One region of the Leucobacter manosquensis genome, then DNA from elsewhere that is predicted to be linked to it. Evidence: predicted binding sites of a transcription regulator. Region 1 holds the regulator's gene; each other region holds the start of a gene.
The links. Region 1 encodes HrcA, which represses chaperone genes, less so after heat shock. Its sites were predicted from a motif close to TTNGCACTCGNNNNNNNCGAGTGCNAA; they were not measured.
Positions count from the first base shown of each region.

Region 2: the regulator HrcA is predicted to act here: its motif matches at 4,288-4,314, upstream of JSQ98_RS10985 (Hsp20/alpha crystallin family protein).
Region 3: the regulator HrcA is predicted to act here: its motif matches at 3,117-3,143, upstream of groES (co-chaperone GroES).

Region 1 is NZ_JAFEVO010000001.1:537,166-543,307, forward strand. Features, by position in the region: gene lepA (translation elongation factor 4) at 1-1,603, shown strand, start outside; gene JSQ98_RS02465 (DUF1990 domain-containing protein) at 1,600-2,556, shown strand; gene hemW (radical SAM family heme chaperone HemW) at 2,605-3,831, shown strand; gene hrcA (heat-inducible transcriptional repressor HrcA) at 3,975-5,012, shown strand; gene dnaJ (molecular chaperone DnaJ) at 5,066-6,142, shown strand, end outside.
Region 2 is NZ_JAFEVO010000001.1:2,349,739-2,355,880, reverse strand. Features, by position in the region: gene JSQ98_RS11005 (metal ABC transporter permease) at 1-695, opposite strand, end outside; gene JSQ98_RS11000 (metal ABC transporter ATP-binding protein) at 695-1,597, opposite strand; gene JSQ98_RS10995 (metal ABC transporter substrate-binding protein) at 1,594-2,667, opposite strand; gene JSQ98_RS10990 (amidase) at 2,809-4,206, shown strand; gene JSQ98_RS10985 (Hsp20/alpha crystallin family protein) at 4,371-4,814, shown strand; gene JSQ98_RS10980 (Gfo/Idh/MocA family protein) at 4,927-5,976, opposite strand; gene JSQ98_RS10975 (sugar phosphate isomerase/epimerase family protein) at 5,973-6,142, opposite strand, start outside.
Region 3 is NZ_JAFEVO010000001.1:3,114,236-3,120,377, forward strand. Features, by position in the region: gene tsaD (tRNA (adenosine(37)-N6)-threonylcarbamoyltransferase complex transferase subunit TsaD) at 1-572, shown strand, start outside; gene JSQ98_RS14575 (DUF4190 domain-containing protein) at 699-1,157, shown strand; gene JSQ98_RS14580 (THUMP-like domain-containing protein) at 1,229-2,506, opposite strand; gene JSQ98_RS14585 (DUF4190 domain-containing protein) at 2,508-2,987, opposite strand; gene groES (co-chaperone GroES) at 3,223-3,519, shown strand; gene rarD (EamA family transporter RarD) at 3,610-4,533, shown strand; gene guaB (IMP dehydrogenase) at 4,609-6,111, shown strand.

The DNA of each region.
Region 1 (6,142 bases):
CTTCGCGCTCAACATGATCGACACCCCGGGGCACGTCGACTTCAGCTACGAGGTCTCGCGCTCGCTCGCGGCGTGCGAAGGGGCGATCCTGCTCGTGGACGCCGCGCAGGGCATCGAAGCGCAGACGCTCGCGAATCTCTACCTCGCCATGGAGAACGATCTCGAGATCATCCCGGTGCTCAACAAGATCGACCTGCCTGCGGCCGATCCTGAGCGCGTCTCGCGTGAGATCGCCGACCTCATCGGCGGCCGTCCCGAAGACATCCTGAAGGTGTCGGGGAAGACCGGCGCCGGTGTCGAAGAACTGCTCGACAGCGTGGTGCATCGGATCCCGGCTCCGGTCGGCAGCGCCGATGGGCCGCCGCGCGCGATGATCTTCGACTCCGTCTACGACCCGTATCGCGGTGTCGTCACCTATGTGCGCATGATCGATGGCAATCTGTCGCCGCGCGAGAAGGTGCAGATGATGTCGACCGGCTCGGAGCACGAAGCCCTCGAAGTGGGCGTCTCGGCACCCGAGCCCACGCCGACGAAGGGACTCGCCGTCGGCGAGGTGGGCTACCTCATCACGGGTGTGAAAGACGTGCGGCTCTCCAAGGTGGGGGACACGGTCACCGCGAAGCGCAAGCCGGCGACCGAGGCGCTGCCCGGGTACACCGACCCGAAGCCGATGGTCTTCTCGGGGCTCTACCCGCTCGACGGGAGCGACTACCCCGTGCTGCGCGAGGCGCTCGACAAGCTGAAGCTCGAAGACGCTGCGCTGCAGTACGAGCCGGAGACCTCAGTGGCTCTCGGCTTCGGATTCCGCTGCGGTTTCCTCGGGCTCCTCCACCTCGAGATCATCTCCGAGCGCCTGCGGCGGGAGTTCGATCTCGACCTCATCGCGACGGCTCCGAGCGTGATCTACCAGGTCACGACCGACGACGGGCGCGAGATCACCGTGACGAATCCGTCGGAGTACCCCGATGGCAAGATCTCGAGCGTGCGCGAGCCCGTCGTGAAGACCGCCATTCTGGCGCCCAAGGACTACGTCGGCGCGATCATGGAGCTCTGCCAGAGCCGCCGTGGCAATCTGATGGGAATGGAGTACCTGGGCGAGCGCGTCGAGCTGCGCTACAGCATTCCGCTCGGCGAGATCGTCTTCGACTTCTTCGACCACCTGAAGAGTCGCACCCAGGGCTACGCGAGCCTCGACTACGAGCCCATGGGCGAGCAGGAGGCGGACTTGGTGAAGGTGGACATTCTGCTGCAGGGCGAAGCCGTCGACGCCTTCAGCGCGATCGTGCACCGCGACAACGCATACTCGTACGGCACCATGATGGCCGAACGCCTGCGCAAGCTCATCCCGCGCCAGCAGTTCGAGGTGCCGATCCAGGCCGCGATCGGCGCGCGCGTGATCGCCCGCGAGACGATTCGCGCGATCCGCAAGGACGTGCTGGCGAAGTGCTACGGCGGCGACATCAGTCGCAAGCGCAAGCTGCTCGAGAAGCAGAAAGAGGGCAAGAAGCGCATGAAGATGGTGGGCCGCGTCGAGGTGCCGCAGGAGGCCTTCATCGCCGCGCTCTCCGGGGATGTGGAGGGGAAGGAAGGGGGCAAGCGATGAGCAAGGATCAGCCGGCCCGCCGCAGCAGCCACGTGGAGATGCCGGTCGCTTATGCGGCCGTCGGAGCTTCGAAAGACCCCGACATCGTTCGGTTCCCGCCCGAGGGCATGACCCCGTACGAGGAGGAACTCCGCCTCGGAAGCGGCCAGGAGCGATTCTTGATCGCGTCCAGCCTGCTGATGACCTGGGGCGCGCAGCGCGGATCCGGCGTGCGTGTGACCGACATCGTTCGAGGCGCTGGTTCGGAATACGTGGGCCCGAGCTTCAACGGTGACGGAATGCCGGAGGCCGCTGGTGAGGTCGAGGAGCAGTTCGGCCCAGACGGCGAACCGTACATCGTCGCGGGAACCACCGCGGTGCTGCACTTCGAGGGGCAGGATCCCCGAAACGTGCTCGTGGTGTACACCGTGGACGAGGAGCGCCGGGTCGGGTTCGCGTGGGGGACCGGTGACGAAGCCGGCGCTGTCGGCGAGCAGCTCTTCCTGATCGAGTTCCGCGCCGACGATACGGTGTGGGCCGTCGCCCGCGGGTTCGTCGCAGCGCCGAAGAACGGGTTGCTCGGCCTGCGCGGCCGCGCCGACGTCCGTGCCGCGCTCGATGCCGTCAAGCGCGGGATCGCCGCGCTCGCTCCCGGTGCTCAGCCCGTTCCGGATCTCGGCCCGGCCGCGCAGGCGGAGACCCCCGCGGCGGAGCCAGCTGTCGATGCGGCGCCGGATGCCGAGCCTGAGGCTGCGCCCGAGCCCGTACAGGCGACCGAGCCCGAGGCTCCGCCCGAGCCCGAGCCCGAGCCCGAGCCTGAGGTTGTGCCCGAGCCTGTGGTTGTGGCCGAGCCCGAGGTCGAGCCTGTGCAGGCGTCCGACGGCATCGCGGAGCAAGACGACGCCCCCGGCCATCTGCCGGGCGCCGACGCGAACGGCCCGACTCACCAGCGCCGACCCAGTAGACGGTCGTGATGAGGGGGCTGTTCTGCCCCGAGTGGAACGCAGGATCAGGAGACCGCCGTGCCGAGCGCGCTGCCTGAGGGAGACCCCGCCCCGGAGGACGGCGCGCTCCCACCCGAGGTCGCGGTCGGCGCGCATGCCCGCAACTTCGGCGTGTACGTGCACGTGCCGTACTGCCGAGTGCGCTGCGGATACTGCGATTTCAACACGTACACGGCCAGTGAGCTCGGCGGCACCTCGCGGGGCGACTACGCCGCGCAGGTGGAGCAGGAGCTGACCCTGGGCGGCCGCGTGCTGCGACTCGCCGGGCTTCCGGAACGGCAGGTATCGACCGTGTTCTTCGGCGGGGGCACGCCGACGCTGCTGCCGGCCGACGATCTCGCTCGCATGCTCGGGCGCATCCGGGCTGAGTGGGGGCTGGCCGACGGGGCTGAGGTGACGACGGAGGCGAATCCCGACTCGGTCGACGCCGAGTACCTGCGAACGCTGGCCGACGCGGGATTCACGCGCGTGAGTTTCGGCATGCAGTCCGCCGTACCGCACGTGCTCGCGACGCTCGACCGCACGCACACCCCTGAGCGCGTGCCGCTGGTCACGCAGTGGGCGCGCGATGCCGGGCTCCAGGTGAGCGTCGATCTCATCTACGGCACGCCGGGCGAGAGCCTCGCCGATTGGGAGCGCTCGATCGATGCAGCGCTCGCCTGCGAACCCGACCATATCTCGGCCTACGCGCTGATCATCGAGCGCGGCACGAAGCTCGCCGCGCAGATCCGACGCGGGGAGGTCGCCGCCCCCGACGAGGACCTGCACGCCGACATGTACGAGCTCGCCGACGCCCGCTTCGCGGAGGCGGGTTTCTCCTGGTACGAGATCAGCAACTGGTCGCGCTCGCCGGAGACGCGGTCGCGCCACAACCTCTCGTACTGGACGGGTGAGGACTGGTGGGCGGCCGGCCCCGGAGCCCACAGCCACGTGGGCGGAGTGCGGTGGTGGAACGTGAAGCATCCGGGCGCATACGCGCAGCGCATGGCGCAGGGCGTCTCGCCCGCGCATTCGCGCGAGACCCTGTCGGAGGCGGCTCGGCGAGAGGAGCGCATCCTGCTCGAGACCAGGATCGTCGACGGGCTTCCCGCTGACGTGCTGAGCGCCGACGAACGTCGCTCGATCCCGCAGCTCATCGCGGACGGGCTCCTCGACGGGCGGGCCGCGATCGCCGGACGCCTCGTTCCCACGCTGCGCGGGCGACTGCTCGCCGACACCGTCGTGCACCGACTGCTGGGCGGCTGATCCCATCCCCGTCGGGGCTGCGGGACGCCGCTCGTGGACCCCTCGCACGACCGTGTTCGCTGGGAGCGGTAGCGGTCGCATGCCACCGTGCCTGCGCTAGACTTGGCACTCGGAACAAGTGAGTGCCAGGGTCAGGAGGGGCGATGGTTTCGGAGCGCAGCCTCGCGGTATTGCACGCGATCGTGGGCGATTACGTGTCGTCGAACGAGCCCGTCGGGTCGAAGGCGATCGTCGACCGCCACAGCTTCGGCGTCTCCGCAGCGACCATTCGCAATGACATGGCCCTGCTCGAGGAAGACGAGCTCATTGCGCAGCCGCACACGTCCTCGGGCCGCGTGCCCACCGACAAGGGGTACCGGCTCTACGTCGACACGCTCGCACGCATTCGTCCGTTGAGTTCGGCGCAGCGATCCGCGATCGAGCGCTTCCTCGGCGAGTCGTCGGACCTCGACGACGTCATGGCGCGCACGGTGCGCATGCTCTCCCAGCTCACCAACCAGGTCGCGGTCGCGCAGTACCCGTCGCTGCGCCGCACGGTCGTGCGTCACATCGACCTCGTCGCGATCGGCGAGGATCGGGTGCTCAGCGTCCTGATTCTCGGCAGCGGAGTGGTGGAGCAGCAGGTGGCCCTCCTTCCAGCCTCGCGCGTCACGGAGGCGTGGGTGCACGGCCTCCGGCAGCGCATCGCCGATGCGGCGGTGGGCAGCGACGTCGAGACGGCTGCGGGTGCGGTGACGCGTCTCGTGGAGGATCTGCCGCTCTGGTCGCAACCAGACGAGTCCGATCTCGTGCGCCGCGTGCTCGCGGTGGTGTCGGGGCAATTGCAGGCCAACCGCAATGACCGCATCGCCGTTGCTGGCGCCGCGAACCTCTCCCGACCGGATGGCGAGTTCGCCGGATCGCTGCCCGTCGTGCTCGAAGCCATTGAGGAGCAGGTCACCCTGCTTCGACTTCTCGGCGAGCTGGTGCACGACGACCGCGATGTCTCGGCGTCGATCGGTCGTGAGAACGAGGCCTACGGGCTCTCAGAGACCTCGATCATCGCGTCGAAGTACGAGGACGGCATCGCGATCTCGAAACTCGGCGTATTGGGGCCGCTGCGTATGGACTACGCCGGCAACATCGCCACAGTGCGCGCGATCGCGCGCTACCTCAACCGATTCTTGGGGGAGGAGCGGTAGCCGCCGCTCCTCCTGCCCACCCGACGACACCCCTACCTGAGGAGCGATATAGCGTGGCCGATCATTACGAGACCCTCGGCGTCTCCCGCGAAGCGAGCGCCGAAGAGATCAAGAAGGCCTACCGGCGGCTGGCACGCCAGTTGCACCCGGACGTGAACCCGAGCGAGGACGCGGCCGAGCAGTTCAAGAGCGTGACGCATGCGTACGACGTGCTGAGCGACCCCGAGCAGCGGCAGCACTACGACATGGGCGGCTCGCAGGGGGGCGCCGCCGGGTTCGGCGACATCTTCGAGACCTTCTTCGGCGGCGCCGGATTCGGCGGTGCGGGTCAGCGCGGTCCGCGTTCGCGCTCGGAGCGCGGGGACGACGCGATGATCCGGGTCGACGTCTCGCTTGAAGACGTCATCTTCGGCACGCAGCGCGAGATCACCGTGAATACGGCGGTGCTCTGCGAAGTCTGCCAGGGCAGTTGCTGCCAGCCGGGCACGCATCCCGTCACCTGCGACGTCTGCGGTGGCCAGGGGCAGGTGCAGCGCCAGGTACGGTCGCTCTTCGGCAATGTGGTCACCATGCACCCGTGCGGCAGCTGCCAGGGGTACGGCACCATCATCGAGCATCCCTGCGTGCAGTGCGCGGGCAAGGGGCGCGTGCGCGAGCGCCGCACCTTCCCCATCGAGGTTCCCTCCGGCATCGACACCGGCACGCGCCTGCAGATGCGCGGCGGCGGCGAGGTGGGCCCCGGCGGCGGGCCGAACGGCGACCTGTTCATCGAGTTCCGCGTGATGCATCACGACATTTTCAGCCGTGACGGCAATGACCTGCTGTGCACGATGCAGCTCTCCATGACCGATGCGATTCTCGGCGCCGATGCGAAGCTCGCGGGCCTCGACGGCGAGGTCGAGGTCGAGGTCGAGCCGGGGGTGCAATCCGGAGACATGCTCACGGTTCGCGGTCGCGGGATCCAGGGACTGCGCAGCACGACGCGCGGTGATCTGAAGATCGCCGTGCAGGTCGCCACGCCGACGAAGCTCTCGAATCGGGAGAAGGATCTGGTGCGGCAGCTCGCCTCGCTGCGCAAGGACGATGCTCCGCACCTCGGCGAATTCCATCAGGGCTTCTTCGGCAAGATT
Region 2 (6,142 bases), 1.8 Mb from region 1:
AATCCGCGCGTGAGCAGTCGCGCCGCGGCCATCGGAACGGTGAGCAGTGCGATGACCATGAGCACGCCCAGCGCCTGCACCCCGGCCACGACGAGCAGCGCGACGGCGACCGAGAGTGCGAGGTCGGCGCGCAGCACCCGGAACCCCGCGGCCTCAGCCCCGGCGGCGTCGAACGAGCGGAAGAACTGCGCGCGCCAGGTGAGGCCCACGACCGCGACCGCGACGATCGCGACGATGAGGATCTGCCAGAGCTGCGTCTCGGTCACCGTGAGGAGTCGCCCGAACAGCAGTTCCTTGAGTTCCGAGACGTAGCCCTCCTGCTTCGACACGAGCACCACGCCGAGGCTGAAGAGACCGGTGAGCACCACCGCGATCGCCGCGTCGGCCCCGACGCCGCCCCGATGCTCGATGACGGTGAAGAGCACGGCTGCGAGGATCGCGGTGACCACCGCTCCCGGGAGCAGACCGGCGGAGCCGCCGATCGCGGAGCCGACGACGAGGCCGGGAAACACGGAGTGCACGAGACCGTCGCTCACGAACTCGAGTTCCCGAAAGCTGATGAAGAGCCCGACGATGCCGGCCGCGACCGCGAGGATCGCGACGGTGACCAGGGCGCGCCACATGAACGGCAGTGAGAAGATGTCGATCGGACCGAGCAGCATGAGGTGGAAGGCGGGCGACAGCACCGACGGCATCACTCGGTCTCCCGCGTCGTCGTCACGGTGTGGTGATCGAGTTCCACCGTCGTGTCCTGGAACGCGTGCTGCACCGCGTCGAGGGTGAGCGCCTGTTCGACGGGACCGTACGCCGCCGGATGGCCCGGCTGATTCGGGTGGTGACCGCTCGCGAGCAGCAGCGCGTGGGAGCACGCCTCCTGAGCGATCTCCAGATCGTGCGTCGACACGATGATCGTGCGCCCCTCTGCTCGCAGCTCTCTCACGAGACGCAGCAGCACGTCGCGGTTCTCCCGATCGAGCCCGTTGAAGGGTTCGTCGAGGAGGAGGAGCTGCGGGTCGGAGACGAGCGCCCGCGCGAGAATGCCCCGCTGCTGCTGACCGCCCGAGAGCTCGCCGAAACGGCGCGACGCCCAGGCGGAGAGACCCACGCGTTCGAGCGCGCGAGAGACCGCCTCGCGGCCGGTTCGGCCGATCGGGCGCAGTGCTCCGCGCGAGCGGTAGAGACCCATGGTCACGACCTGGCGGAGCGTGACCGGAAGCGTCGCATCGCGGGTGTCCGCCTGCGGCAAGGACCCGATGCGGCGCCTGGCACGATCCGGAGTCTCGCCGAACACCCGGATCGAACCGCCGGTGAGTTCGGCCAGCCCCAGGATGCCGCGCAGCAGCGTCGATTTGCCCGAGCCGTTCGGTCCGATCAGCGCGACCGCAGCGCCCACGGGAACCGCGAGCGTCAGGCCCTCGACCCTCGACGTCCCGTGGTATCCGAAGGCTGCCCCTTCGAGCACCAACGCCGCATCGGAGGCTGCGAGCGCGCCTCTCTCGGCACCCCCGTCGGCCCCGCCTGCCTGCATCGGCTCCGGGGCTGCGCAGTGCTGCGCGTCGCCGGGATCAGATGCTGCTGCGTCGCGTGCGGCCGTCATCCCTGCAGACTATCGGGCACCGCATCCACCTGGGCGCCCCACGCGTCGAGAATGAGTTCCGTGTTGTGCACCGTCGCGCCGATGTAGGTCGCTCCATCGCTGTCGGGTGCGCCCAGCGAATCCGCGTAGAGGTTCTCGGAGTCGACGACCTCGACGCCCGCCTCGTCGGCGATCGTCTGCGCGAGCTTCGGGCTCATCGACGACTCGACGAATACCGCTCGCACGCCGTGCTCTTCGATGGAGGCGACGAGCGCGTCGATTTCGGCGGCGCTCGGCTCGGCGTTGTCTTCGAAGCTGGGCAGGATCGACCCGGCGAACTCGATCCCGTAGTCATGCAGGTAGTACCGGAGCGAATCGTGGCCGCTCACGAGCACCCGCTCGTCTGCCGGCACCCGTTCGAACTGCGCGGCGATCCACGTGTCGAGCTCTTGCAGACGCTCGGTGTACGACGCGGCGCGCTGCTCGTAGTCGCCCGCGTGATCCGCGTCCGCCGCTGCGAGTCCGTCGGCGATCTCCGTCACCATGCCGACGGCGTTCTTCGGCGACGTCCAGATGTGCGGGTTCACGTCGCCGTGATCGTGGTCGTGCTCGGCCTCATCCGCGTGATCGTGTTCGTGATCCGCTTCGTCAGCGTGCTCGTGCTCGTGCTCGTCCGTTGCGGCGCCCTCGGCGGTGATGTGCTTCGCCTCGTCGAGGTCGATGCCATCGGCCGCTGTGATGATGGTGCCGTCGAAGCCGGAGGCATCCACCGCATCGTCGACGAAGCTCTCGAGGTCGGCCCCGTTCACGATCAGCACGTCGGCCTTCCCGAGCGCCAGCAGATCGGCGGGACTCGGGTCGAAGTGGTGCGCCGAGGCGTTCGGGGCGAGCAGGCCGGTGAGCTCGATGTCGTCGCCCCCCACTTCGCTCGCGAAGTCGGTCAGCTGCGTCGTGGTCGCGACGACCTTGAGCCCGGCGTCGCCGCCGTCGTCGGCATTGGCGCCGCCGCTGCAGGCGGTGAGTGCCAGGAGCGATGCGAGTGCTGCGGCGGCGAGAACGGCGGGTTTCACGGAGCGGGGCTTCTGAGTCATGACACACTTTCTAATGAGAACGAGTATCACTATACACCCCGCGCCGGGAACGGCGTCCTCGCTGCGCCGGCACCGGGCGCCTCGGAGGAACGGATGCGCTTCGACGCGCATTCCCGGCGCTGGCGCTCGTAAGCTGGGCGGATGGAATACGCGACGGCGGAGACCGCGCTGGCATGGCGCGACGCGCTCCGCCGCGGCGACGTCTCCGCGCGCGAGGTGGCCGAACGGTATCTGCGCCGCATCGAGGCGCACCACGAACTCGGAGCATTCCTCGCGGTCATCGGCGACCAGGCTCACACGGACGCGACGGCAGCCGACGCGCGATTCGCGGCGACATCACGCTCGGAACGCTCGACGCTGCCTCGTCTCCATGGGCTGCCCATCGCCGTCAAGGACCTCGTAGAGGTCGCCGGAATGGCGACGACCCGCGGCAGTGCCGCCCTTCGCCACCGCGTGGCCACCGCCGACGCTCCGGGAGTCGCGATGCTGCGCGCGGCCGGAGCGATTCCGCTCGGGAAGACGCAGGTGTCGGAGCTCGGCCTGACCGGTTACTCCGAGAACGCCATCGCGCCACCCGCGCGCAATCCGCTCGACCCCTCGCGCACTCCGGGCGGATCCTCCGGCGGGAGCGCGGCTGCGGTCGCGGCCGATCTCATCCCCATGGGTCCGGGAACGGATGGCGGCGGTTCGATCCGCATCCCAGCGCTCGCGTGCGGTCTCGTCGGGCTCAAGCCGGGTCTCGGCGCGGTGCCAGGGGATCTGGCCGCGGCCGCTCCCTCCCTGCACGACGAGTTCGGTGCGCCGCGGTTGACGGTGAGCGGCCCCTTGGCCCGGGACCCGGCCGACGCGGCGATGCTCTTCGATGCGCAGCGCGGCGCGACGGGGGAGCCAGCCTTGGCGGCCGTGCGCGCCGCCGATGAGCTCACCGGACTCCGCATCGCGTACTCTGCGGCCTCGCCGTTCGCATCGGTGTATCCGATCGCGCTCAGTGCCGAATCAGGCTCCGCGTTCGAGGCGGCCAGGGAGCGCCTCGCCGCCCGCGGTCACCGCATGGATGAGGCGACCTTCGCCTACGACCCGGAGTACCCCGAGGCGTTCACGACCTCGTGGACGGCGGGCCTCTCGCGTCTGGCGCTCGCTCCCGATGCCGCAGCACGCCTGATGCCCCTCACCGGCCTCTTCCGCGAGCGCGCCCGCGCACGAACCGTCGAGGCGCATGAGCGCGCAGGGGCACGGCTGCGCGATTTCGCCGCAGACGCGCGACAGCAGTGGGGCGCCTACGATGCCGTCCTCACTCCCGGACTCACGATGCTCCCCCCGCGCGTCGGCGCCTTCACATCGATGCATCCGGATGACGACTACCGGCTGCAGTGCGAGTGGGCTCCCTTCACGTCGATGGTGAACGTCTCAGGGCTGCCAGCGGTCGCTGTGCCGGTGATGCGGCTGCCGACCGGGCACGCAATGGGGGTGCAACTCATCGGCAGGATCGGCTCCGAGTCGCAGTTGCTGCAACTCGCGGCGCAGCTCACGTCCCCGTGAGTGCGCCGTCGCGCCCCTCTCGGCACCTCGACCGCGACGGCCGACAGACCGCGATTTTCAGAGATCTTGCAGCGAGCTTCATTAGCACTCTCAGGTACCGAGTGCTAATTTATATTCACATTGAGTGACCTCCACTCAAGTTTCACTGGAAGGAGAAAATCATCATGGCAATGACATTCGATCCCTTCAGCGAGCTGGATCGCTGGGCCGCAGGAGCGCTCCAGCAAGCGCGCTCCGGTCCGCGCCAGATGCCGGTCGACCTCCAGCGCGACCACGAGCGGTACGTCTTGAACGCCGATCTGCCCGGCGTCGACCCGGGCTCGATCGACGTCGGTGTCGACGGCCAGCTCCTGACAATCCGTGCGCAGCGCACCGCCGACGTGGCAGAAGGCTCGAAGTGGCTGACGCGTGAGCGCCCCTCCGGCACCTATCTGCGGCAGTTCAGCGTCGGGCAGGGCGTCGACATCGCCGGCATCTCCGCCTCGTACGACAACGGCGTGCTCAGCGTCGTGATCCCCGTGAGCGAGCAGGCGAAGCCGCGCAAGATCGCCGTGCAGGGTCAGTCCGAGCACGTCGAGAGCGACACTCAGAAGTCCCTGACCCACTGATCCGGCACCGTACGCACGCCGCGTGACGCAGTGGGGCGCCGGGCGCCCCACTGCGTCACGCGCGAACCGGGACGCGCGGACTCAGGGAGCTTCCGATCCGCCGCCGCAGCGATCAGGAGGCCAGGCGGCCCGGCCGAAGCGGCAGACCCGCCGCCGTGTACACCTCGTCGATGAGAGCCATCGTACGACGGGAGTGCTCGAGGCCGACGCGCGACCGCTCACCGCTGCGCACCGCTGACCGAATGCGGCGCAGTTGGTGGGTGTACGACGGCGAGGCGCCCAAGTGCTCCGAACGCTCTTCGACGCCGGCTCCCGTCGTCGTGCGCACGATGAGGCGCCCGTCCTCCTGGGGTTTCACGAAGTTCGGCAGCACGACCTCGCCCAGGCTTCCGTGCACTCGGAGCCCGAAGTTCCATTCGTCGCTCGCCATGCTCGTGTGCATCGACACGGGCACGCCTCCGAGCTCCAATCCGGCGACGACCGTCGCATCGACCCTCGCATCACCCGTGTGCCCCTCAGCCCGCGCGAAGTCGAGGGTGAGCGGCGCCGCAGTCGGCAGACGCACACCCCCGAGCTCTCCTCCGAGCTGATCTCCGAGCAGGAGCAGGGCGTGCAGCGCGTAGCACCCGAGATCCATCAGCGCGCCGCCGGCGAGATCGAAGCTCCATCGCGGGTCGCGCGGCGCGGGCGCCGGCATGTCCATATGCACGTCGACACCGCGGATCTCCCCGATCGCGCCCTCGCGCACGTGACCGATGAGGCGATGCATGGCCGGATGATCGGCGTAGTGGAATGCCTCCCACGCCCAGCCGGCCGAGCGCTCGAGTCTGGCGGCGACGCGATCGAATTCTGCGAGGTTCGCCGCGAACGGCTTCTCGACGAGCACATTGCGTCCGGCTTCGAGCGCTCGTGCCGCCCACTCGGCGTGCAGCCCGTTGGGAAGGCCGATGTAGACGAGGTCGAGCGAGTCGTCTTCGATGAGCGACGCGTAGCTCTCCGCTGCCGCCGAAAAGCCCCGTTCGGCGGCGTAGTGACGAGCGCGCTCGGGATCCCTCGCCGCGACAGCGGCACGAATATCACCGGTCTCCGCCGTCGCCGCGATGATCGACTCCTCGGCGATGCGCGACGCGCCCAGCATGCCGATGCGCAGCGGCGCACTCATGACGCCTCCGGGATGTCGGTCGCGCCGAGCGCCTCGCGCAGGCAGGCGACGCTGCGGCGCGCGCTGTCGAACGCCGCTACCGCGTGAGCTTCGTGCTCGATGACCGTATCCTGCTCCACCACGTACCATCCGGCATACCCCACGCCGCGCAGCGCGCGGACGATCT
Region 3 (6,142 bases), 2.6 Mb from region 1:
AGACGATCGACGATGCCGCAGGTGAGGCGTTCGACAAGGTCGCACGCCTGCTCGGTCTGCCGTACCCGGGAGGCCCCGAGATCGACCGGGTCGCTGCGACGGGTGATCCCCACGCGATTCGCTTCCCGCGCGGCCTCACGCTGCCGAAGGATCTGGAGCGCCACCGCTACGATTTCTCGTTCTCGGGACTGAAGACATCGGTCGCGCGATGGGTCGAGAAGCGCGTGGCGGCCGGGGAATCGGTGCCGGTGGCGGACGTGGCGGCGAGTTTCCGGGAGGCCGTCGCCGACGTGCTGCTGACGAAGGCGGTCGCGGCCTGCCGCGACCTCGGGGTGCCGCGCCTCTTGCTCGGCGGGGGTGTCGTCGCCAACGCGCGCGTCCGCGAGCTGGCGACGGAGCGAGCGGCGACGGCCGGGATCGAACTGCGCGTTCCGCCGTTGTCGCTCTGCACCGACAACGGCGCGATGATCGCCTCCCTCGGCGCTCAGCTCGTAGCCGGCGGGCACGAGCCGTCCGGGCTCTCCTTCGGAGCCGACTCGACGCTCCCGGTGCAGCAGGTGCAGGTGCTCTGACGGAGAAGCCGCCTGTCAAGGCCGCTTCAGGTCCGGGAGAAAACTCGCCATTCGCTGAAGCTGAACGTTATCTTTGAAGGAAGAATGGGGGAATGCGCCTCATCGACGTTTGATCGAAGGAGAATCATGTCCGACAATCTGCCAGGCAACGACCGCAATTCGAACCCGGTTCCGCCCCCGCCCGCGCCGTCCGGCACCCCGAACGCGCACACTCCGAACGCGCACACCGCGCCGAGCGCTCCGGCGTACGACCCCGCAGCGACGAACCCCGGCGCTCCGGCATACTCGGGCGGTCCTGCTCAGCCGAAGGGGCTCGCGCTCTCGACGATGATCGTGGGCATCGTGAGCCTCCTGATCTCGTGGCCGGTGAGCATCGTCGGCATCATCGGCGGCGTGGTCGCGCTGGTGCTCGGCATCGTGGCGCGGAAGAAGGGGCAGCCGAAGGGGATGGCCCTCACCGGCATCATCACCGGCGCCCTCGCCATCGTCATCTCGATCATCGCGATGATCGTCGTTGCGCTCGTCATCGGCGCCGCGCTGAACGACCCGAACCTGCAGCAGCAGTTGGAGCAGCTGGACCAGTAACGAGTCCGCTGCATGTGCGAAGGCCCGGGGCGCATCCGCCTCGGGCCTTCCGTGCGTTGCACAGGATGCGATCAGCAGCGCTCCGCGAGGAGCGCGCAGTGCTTTCCGGTCTCATCGCGCGTGAGCAGCAGGGTGGCGTGCTCCGCTCCGCGCAGGCGCAGTCGCGCGCGCAAGGCCGCGGGATCGACGTCGGCGCCGCGCTTCTTGATCTCGAGCGTGCCGATGCCCCGCGCGGCGAGCGCCCTTCGCAGAGCCTTCTCCTTGACGGGCAGCCGTTCGAGCAGGCGGAAGGTCTGCGCGAACGGCGTTGCGATCAGTTCGTCTCCGGTGAGGTACGCGATGCCGGCGCTCATCATGCCAGCACCCAGATGCTCTGCAAGCGCACCGATGAGACGCGCGCGAATCACGGCCCCATCGGGCTCGTAGAGATACTCGCCCATCGAACGGACGTCGACATCGGGAGCATCGCCAGACGCCGTCATCTCGTGAATCGCGCCGCCCCGGTGCACCAGTGCCGCGCGAGCGATTCCTGGTCTCGCGAGCGCGCCGAACCAGAGCGCGGTCTCGACGACATGCCCGTCGACGGAGACCCACTGGGCCTCTGCCTCTCCTGGAATGAGGTCTCGATCGAGCCCCGGACCCAGCTTGACGCCCGTCGGCATCCGAGATCCGATGCCGAAGGCGAAATCGAGCGACGGCGAATAGTCGTCGGGGGAGGAGAGGCGGCGGGTCTCGCGGTGTCCAGCGGTGCGCCGCGCGGGATCGAGGAACGCTCCGTCGATTCCCGAGAGGTCGACATCGACGGCGTCAGCCGTGCGCACGCGAGGGGCGCGGCTCCCGCGCCGGGCGGCGACGGTCGCGAGGTTGTGCTCGGCGAGTCGAGCGGTGAACCCATCCAGTTCCACAGCCTCGGGAGCGATGCCCTGCTCGAGCATCGCGATCGATTCCGTGCCGATGCCGCAGCCGAGGTCGGCCACCCGTTCGCACCCGGCGTCGCTGAACCGGGCCGCATGTCCGCGCGACACCGAGATCCTGCTCGCCTGCTCCAGCCCAGCCGGAGTGAACAGCAGTTCGCTCGCGAGGGGACCGAACTTCGCACGCGCCCGTTCGCGCAACTGCGCCTGCGTGAGGAGGGCAGCTGCTTCCTCGGGCGCTCGCCCGAGCGTCCTCAGGCGGCGATTGACCGCATCCGGTGCGGCGCCGCTCTCGAGTTCGAGGGTCGCCTCGGCGAGAGCGGCGAGACCCTGATCGGTGAGGAGGAACTCCCAACCGGGCGGGGGCTCGACGAATGGGGGCGGCCCCGGAGCCACGCTCCGAGGCCGCCCCGATGCGCTCGGCGCATCAGTCATGTCAGTACGAGGAGTAGGAATCGAAACCTGACAGCGAGCTTCCCAGAGCCGCGAAGATGGTGAAGAGGAAGCCGATGTACACGACGATGAAGAGTGCGAGCAGCACGAAGTAGGCGTAGCTGATGATGAGCCCGGTCAGCGCGATGCCGCGGCCTGAATCACCCGTGCGCTTGATCTGGCTGAGCCCCATGTGCCCGAAGACGATTCCGGCGACGGGGCTCAGGAATGCGAAGATGATCGAGAGGAACGCGAACGTGTTCGTCTTGTCGAGGGTGGTCCCCGTCGGGATGGGCGCCGTCGACCGCGATCCGTACCCCTGCGAGCCGTACGCCTGCGAGCTGTAGCTCTGCGGCGGCTGGTACGAGGGGGGCTGCGGAGCGCTCGTCTGGGGCGGGGTCTGGCCCTGCTGGCCCGGGGTCGCATCTTGGTCCAGGTGCGGCAGGGGAGTGGTGGGCTGCTCGGGGTACTGAGGCGTGGACATTGCTCCTCCATCGGTTGGCGTCGAATCAAGCGGGTGCGAGCCGCGGACCCGCTGGCGATGCCAGTCCAGGGCGTGATTCCATTCTAGGCACGGCGCACTGTTCGCTGTCGGCGATTCCGTGCCGCGACGCTGGCACTCCCCTTGCACGAGTGCCAACGGGAGCCATAGACTCTGGGTAGACGCGCTCGCATGGGGCGGGCGCGGAAACACTTCAGACATTGGAAAGAGGTCAACCGTGTCGGTCGCCATCAAGCCGCTCGAGGATCGTATCGTTATCAAGCAGGTCGAGGCAGAGCAGACCACCGCTTCCGGTCTCGTGATCCCCGATAGCGCCAAGGAAAAGCCCCAGGAGGGCGAAGTTGTCGCGGTGGGTCCCGGTCGGGTCTCCGACTCGGGCACCCGTATCCCGCTCGACGTCGCCACCGGCGACATCGTGATCTACTCGAAGTTCGGCGGCACCGAGGTCAAGGTCGGCGGTGAGGACTACCTCGTCCTCTCCGCTCGCGACATCCTCGCCGTCGTCACCCGCTAACAGCGGCGCTTCCGCAGCGGCCCCGCCGATCCTCCGGGATCGGCGGGGCCGCTGTCGTACCCGGGGGTGCGTCGGGAGTAGACTGCTTCGATGCAGCGGACACGTGCGGGACTCGGATTCGGTCTCGGCGCATATCTCTGGTGGGGCGCGTTCCCCTTCTACTTCGGACTCATCGCGATGGTCGGCCCCCTCGAGGTCGTGCCCTGGCGGGTCGCGACCACGCTGGTCTTCTGCGTACTGCTCGTCACCGTCACACGGCGGTGGCAGCGAGTCGCGGTGATCCTGCGCACTCCCAGACTGCTCGGATGGTTCGCGCTCTCCGCGCTCTTCCTGTATGCGAACTGGCAGATCTTCATCATCGGCGTCATGACCGGCCATGTGCTCGAGACGTCGCTCGGCTACTTCATCAATCCGCTGTTCACCATTCTCATCGGAGTCGTGTTCCGCAAGGAGCGCCTCAGCCGCCTGCAGTGGATCGCGGTGATCATCGCGGGCGTCAGCGTGCTGATCGCCGCAATCGCGTACGGCTCCTTCCCATGGATCGCCCTCGGCATCGCGCTCTCCTTCGGTCTCTACGGGGCCGTGCACAAGCACGCGGGCGAAACGGTGGACGGCATCACCGGGCTCACGATCGAGACCTTCGCCACCCTTCCGGTCGCCGCGGTGCAGCTCGGCCTGATCGCGGCGACCTCCGGGTTGACGGCCTTCACGTTCGGCACCGGCATCACCACGCTGGTGCTGTTCAGCGGCATCGTGACCGCCATCCCGCTGATCCTGTTCGGCGAAGCCACCCGACGACTGCCGCTCGCGCACATCGGATTCCTGCAGTTCCTGACGCCGATCCTCGGATTCTTCTACGGTGCATTCGTCACGCAGGAGGAGATCACGACAGGACGCTGGATCGGCTTCATCGGCGTCTGGATCGCGCTCGTGATCCTGATCGTCGACATGGTGCTGCAACTCCGGCGTTCGCCGACGGCGCAGGTCAACACGGCCCCGATTCCCCTAGACTGAGAGACGGTACGGGCGCCGCATCCCGGTCGCCCGCGAATCTCTGAGAGCCCCACCCACTACACAGATAGAGGTTCCATGGAACAGCGTGACCCCTTCGCGTTCACCGGTCTGACCTACGACGATGTGCTGCTGCTGCCCGCGCACACCGACGTCATCCCCAGCGAGGCGGACACCTCGACCCAGCTCACCCGGCGCATCCGGCTCCAGATCCCGTTGATCTCGGCGGCGATGGACACGGTGACGGAGACCCGCATGGCGGTCGCCATGGCACGCAACGGAGGTCTCGGCATCCTGCACCGCAATCTGTCGATCCAGGATCAGGCCGAGATGGTCGACCGGGTGAAGCGCAGCGAAGCCGGCATGATCACGAACCCCGTGACGACCTCCGTCGACGCTTCCGTGGCAGAAGTCGATGCGATCTGCGGTGAGTATCGCGTGTCGGGTCTCCCCGTCGTCGACTCCAACGATGTGCTGCTCGGCATCATCACGAACCGCGACATGCGATTCATCGATCCGAAGGACCGCTCCCAGGTGCGGGTCGAGGACGCGATGACGCGCATGCCACTCATCACCGGACCTCGCGGGATCTCCCGAGAAGACGCGGCGGCGATCTTCCGCAAGCACAAGATCGAGAAGCTCCCGCTCGTCGACGAAGAGGGTCGTCTCACTGGCCTCATCACGGTGAAGGACTTCGACAAGGAAGAGCAGTACCCGCTCGCCACCAAAGACGAAGCAGGTCGGCTGCGCGTCGGAGCCGCCGTCGGGTTCTTCGGAGACGCATGGAAGCGCGCGAGCGCCCTCGTCGAGGCCGGCGTCGATGTGCTCGTCGTCGACACCGCGAACGGTGACAGCAAGGGCGTGCTCGACATCATCGCGAAGATCAAGGCCGACCCGGCATTCGCTGCCGTCGACGTCATCGGCGGCAACGTCGCGACGTACGCGGGAGCCAAAGCCATCGTCGATGCCGGCGCAGACGCGGTGAAGGTCGGCGTCGGCCCCGGGTCGATCTGCACGACGCGCGTCATCGCGGGTGTCGGTGTGCCCCAGGTCACGGCAGTGTACGAAGCGGCGAAAGCCGCGACCCCTGCGGGTGTGCCCGTGATCGCCGATGGCGGTCTGCAGCACTCGGGCGACATCGCCAAGGCGCTCGTCGCCGGTGCGTCCTCGGTCATGATGGGCTCCCTGCTCGCCGGTACCGATGAGAGCCCCGGGGATCTGGTCTTCGTCGGCGGCAAGCAGTTCAAGAACTACCGCGGCATGGGATCGCTCGGCGCTCTCCAGACGCGCGGCGAGCGCACGTCGTACTCGAAGGACCGCTACTTCCAGGCGGACGTGCCGAGCGATGAGAAGCTCATTCCTGAAGGCATCGAAGGGCAGGTGCCCTACCGCGGACCGGTCGGAGCCGTCAGCCACCAGATGATCGGCGGCCTGCGTCAGTCGATGTTCTATGTCGGCGCCCGTTCGATCACCGACCTCAAGGAGCGCGGCAACTTCGTGCGCATCACGTCGGCGGGGCTGAAGGAGTCGCACCCGCACGACGTGCAGATGGTCGTTGAAGCGCCGAATTACAAGCGCTGAGACGTGCACGTCGAAGGGCCCGGGTCGGTTT